2 regions of the Romboutsia hominis genome follow, and region 2 is predicted to be linked to the other one. Evidence: riboswitches for the same ligand, from Rfam matches in the RefSeq annotation. Region 2 holds a riboswitch; the other holds the start of a gene.
What was found. Region 2 has a riboswitch for glycine ahead of FRIFI_RS04375 (alanine/glycine:cation symporter family protein). Riboswitches for the same ligand answer to the same signal wherever they lie in the genome.

Region 1 (2,416 bases), 190 kb from region 2:
AATAGTTGATTTTTCTAAATTCCATTCTTTACTTTCTATATATTTTTCAGCACTTATTGTAGCTATAGCTCCATCATTAGTAGCTGTTACTACCTGTCTTAAAGCTTTAACTCTGCAATCTCCTGCTGCAAATATCCCTTCTATATTAGTCTTCATATCTTCATCTGTTATTATATAGTCATTTTGGTCTGTATCTATTTTATCTCTAAATATTTCTGTTTCTGGTTTGAGTCCTATGAATACAAATACCCCCATTGTTCCATCTTCTTCATCTGCTTCATATTCACTTAATTCACCTGTTAGAATATTTTCAAATACAACTTTTTCTAATATTCCATCACCGCATAATTCTTTCACAGTCGTATTGTGTACAAATTCTATATTAGGATTGTTTTGTGCTTTTTCTGCTATTGATTTGGCACAAGTTAGCTTTTCATTTCTGCCCCAAAACTTTTGCATTGTTCCACCATTCTTGCTATTAACTTAGGTCCACTAGCATTTTCTACTGAACCTGGATAGTTAGCAACATCATGAGTTGTTACTATTTGTCCTCCAGCTTTTCCTTTTTCAAGTATAAGAGTTTTTAACTTTGCTCTTGCACCATAAAGTCCTGCCGAAAGCCCTGCAGGCCCTGATCCTATTATTATTAAATCATATATATCTCCTATAAATCCCTCCTTTATAGTTATTTTTTTAACATTTTTATAGATAAATATTTTATTATTTTGATACAATCAAATATTATTTTTAATTTCTATAATATATATTGAATTCTTTCTAATGTATTACTTAAAATATCTAAGTCTATGACTCTAAAGTCATCTATTACATTATCTGTCCAATTAGGTGTTTGTTTATTATTTTGAAATTTATTAGAAATGTATATTGCTTCTTCAATCAATAGTACTGAATTTGTATCTAACTTGTTTGATTTTTTTAATATTATACTTCTGTATGGAGTTTCATTTAGCTTTATACTGGAATACATCGGATGTGATAAAAGTTCGTAACCTTTGTGAATTAGATTTCTACTTTCTTTTAAAATTTCTAGATATGTGTCTTTATATATTTTACATTTTTGTGCTTTATTTTGTTTTTGACAATAGTATTATTGGTTATTATTATTATAAAAATCCTCTCCTTTTTAAGTCTATTTAATAAAAAACAGAGAAAACAAATCCCATTTGTTTTCTCTGTTAATATAATCTTCAGAGTTCCATCTGAATATAATATTTTTACCTGAGAATTTCATTTGATTAAATTAGGATTTAATCAAACTTGTACCTTCGGTCACTTCTTTTTAGAAGTAATCTCCTATATCCTTCAACCGGAATGTTTAATTTTTTTATACTTTCTAAGTTAAGAAAAGAAACTTTCTATTTAAATTTCAATATATTTTTCTGTAAATATTGCTACATATTTCTACAGTATATATATTATAAAGCTTTATCATCTATACTATCTAAATAATTTTTAATAACATCTATAACACTTTCTACACATCCATCTTCAAATGGAGATTTTAAATCACCTATCTTTACTATTTCTAAGAACGACTTTGTTCCTCCAACTCTACATATGTCTAGATAATTTTCCCATCCATTGATTCTGTCCACCCTCATTTTTTTCCAAAACTGTAATGCACATATCTGAGCTAATGTATAATCTATATAATAAAATGGATTTTTAAATATATGTCCTTGCTTAAACCACCAAGTTCCTTTTTCTAAAAAATCATTATCTTCAAATATTCTATGTGGTAAATATTTTTTCTCTAGTTCTCTCCAAATATTTTTTCTTTCTTCTTTAGTCATATTAGGCTGTTCATATATATAGTGCTGGAATTCATCTACTACTATTCCATATGGTATAAACTTAATAGCTGATGATAGATGAGTAAATTTATATTTCTCTGTATCTTCTTTAAAGAATAATTTCATCCAAGGCCAAGTTATAAATTCCATACTCATAGAATGTATTTCACAACTTTCATAAGTTGGGAAGTTTATTTCTGGCATATCAATCCAAGTTGACATATAAAGCTGAAAAGCATGACCTGCTTCATGAGTTAATACATCTATATCATCTAATGTTTGATTAAAGTTCGAGAATATAAATGGAGATTTATAATCTGGTATATATGTACAGTATCCACCTGCTGCTTTACCTTTTTTAGTTACTAAGTCCATAAGTTCATTTTCTAGCATGAAATTAAAGAATTCTTTAGTTTCATTTGATAGCTCAGAATACATTTTTCTTCCATTTTCTATTATGTATTCGTCACTTCCCTTAGGTGTTGCATTCCCACTTAAAAACTCAAGGTTTTCATCTACATATGTAAGTCTATCTACACCTATCCTTTTAGATTGTCTTTCGTAAAGACTATTTGCTACAGGTACAATATAATCTAAAACTT
Region 2 (2,416 bases):
GTAAGACTTGCAGATACTATCGTAGGTTCTATAGGTTTAGACTTAATAGCAATAAATGGTATAATAACACCTGGTACTTATTATAATTATTTAGATAATTTATTTAAAAGAAAAAATACTATAGTTGTAAAAAAACAACTTTATATGAAACAATCTTCTATATAAATTGGAGGTGATAGCTTGAATAATGAAACAATAGAGTTAATGAGAGTTTTAAAAAATATAAAAGATGAAAGCTGCTTAGATGAATATCTAGTAGATATCTATGATAAATATAAAGGCTTAGAGTTCAAAACATTTTTTGAAGATATTTTAAAACATAAACAAATTACTAAAAGTGAACTTATAAAAAATGCTTGTATAGATAGAACTTATGGTTATCAAATTTTAAATGGAAGTAAAAAACCTAGTCGCGATAAAGTTATCAAACTTTGTATCGGAGCAAGTCTAGATATTAAAGAAACTAATAAAGCTTTAAGACTTGCAGATTGTGGTGAGCTATATTCTAAAAATTTAAGAGATGCTGTAATTATATTTGGTGTAAACAAAGGAATCGGTATTCTAAAATTAAATGAACTTTTATACGATAGAGGTTTGGCTTGTTTAGATGATTAATATTTTAAAAGGTAATAAGTTTATGTTAGTACATACTTATTACCTTTTTTATGTCTAACTATAAATTATATATTTTAATTATCTATACTCATTTTTATTTACATTAGCTTCTTCTTTTATTTCACTACGCATATTACTAAGAGATTCCTCTCTTCTTTTATTTTTTTCCTCTAATTTTCTTCTTTCTTCAGGATTATCTACTTTTTCAATCATTTCATTTGCTAATCTAATATTTTTTAGAGTATGATTTATATTACATTGTATTTTCTCAACATTGTCTCTTCTATCGTCTGGATTTGGTTTCATTTTATATCTCCTTTTAATTAATTTTCATTAGTTATATTGTTCAATAAACATATTTTTATTCTAGTTTGATTAAGTCAAAAAATATATATTGTAGAAATTATCCTAAGATTTTAAATATCTAGTTTATATAGCTAAAGTTTTTAATTTTATTTTTTTTGATTTGACATTTGATATTTTTTTTTGTACTATTATAGCAAATGCAATAACAAATCAATACCCGATTGAAGCTTTATAGAAGAGATGTCATTTTGACACACCGAAGGAGTCGCACTCTCAGGTACTTTTATAAGTAGGACTGTAAAGCTTAGGGAACTCTGGAGAGACCTATATAGGCGCCGAAGGGGCAAGGCAATTTTGCTCAATCTCTCAGGCAAAAGGACAGGGATTATGTACTATACTTACTTTTTGTATAGTTTTATAGTTGTAGTTTATCCAGAGCTAAGTCTTAAGACTTGGCTTTTTTTATTCAAGCAATTATTATTCTTATTATTTAGAAAATTAAAAATTTCTAAATATCTTATCTTCCTGTCAATTAATTCATTTTCCTTTATTGATTTATTAAGGCATAAAATTCACTTCGCTTAAAAATAAGCGAATATATAAGGAGTGTATTTTTATGAATTTAATTGATGTTTTATCTCAAATTAACTCATTTATATGGGGACCACCTTTACTAATACTATTAGTTGGTACTGGTATATTATTTACTTTTAAACTTGGATTTTTACAAATAACTAAATTACCTACTGCTTTAAAATTAATATTTAAATCAGAAAATAATGGTAGTGGAGATATTTCAAGCTTTAGCGCTTTATGCACTGCTCTTGCTGCTACAGTTGGTACTGGAAATATAGTTGGTGTTGCTACTGCTCTAAAAATAGGAGGTCCTGGTGCATTATTTTGGATGTGGGTTGCAGCATTTTTTGGAATGGCTACTAAATATGCTGAAGGAGTACTTGCTATAAAGTATAGAACTAAAAATGAAAAAAACGAAATTTCTGGTGGTCCTATGTACTATATAGTAAATGGTATGGGATCTAAGTATAAACCTCTTGCTATTTTCTTTGCTATAAGTGGTATTTTAGTTGCTCTTTTAGGTATAGGTACATTTACTCAAGTTAATTCTATAACTGATTCTATTAATGGAAGTTTTGGAATTAATCCTAAAATAACTGGAATTATATTAACATTAATTGTAGCCTTAGTTATATTTGGAGGTATTAAAAATATTTCAAAAGTAGCATCTACAGTAGTTCCATTTATGTCTTTTGTATATATACTAATGTGCTTTTTAATTATTTTAGGCTCATTTAATAAAATACCATCTACATTTATCTTAATACTAAAAAGTGCTTTTACACCTACATCTTCTATAGGTGGATTTATGGGAGCTAGTGTATCTATGGCTATTAGAAATGGTATTGCTCGAGGTGTATTTTCTAATGAATCTGGACTTGGTAGTGCTCCAATTGCAGCAGCTGCTGCTAAAACTAAT

Region 1: another riboswitch for glycine. It lies ahead of FRIFI_RS03455 (GrdX family protein); the one in region 2 lies ahead of FRIFI_RS04375 (alanine/glycine:cation symporter family protein).

The regions. Positions count from the first base shown of each region.
Region 1 is NZ_LN650648.1:744,022-746,437, reverse strand. Features, by position in the region: partial or broken gene FRIFI_RS03460 (NAD(P)/FAD-dependent oxidoreductase) at 1-668, opposite strand, end outside; gene FRIFI_RS03455 (GrdX family protein) at 755-1,045, opposite strand; glycine riboswitch at 1,218-1,327, opposite strand; gene FRIFI_RS03450 (M3 family oligoendopeptidase) at 1,437-2,416, opposite strand, start outside.
Region 2 is NZ_LN650648.1:934,189-936,604, reverse strand. Features, by position in the region: gene FRIFI_RS04390 (HdeD family acid-resistance protein) at 1-165, shown strand, start outside; gene FRIFI_RS04385 (XRE family transcriptional regulator) at 181-615, shown strand; gene tlp (small acid-soluble spore protein Tlp) at 694-921, opposite strand; glycine riboswitch at 1,226-1,313, shown strand; gene FRIFI_RS04375 (alanine/glycine:cation symporter family protein) at 1,538-2,416, shown strand, end outside.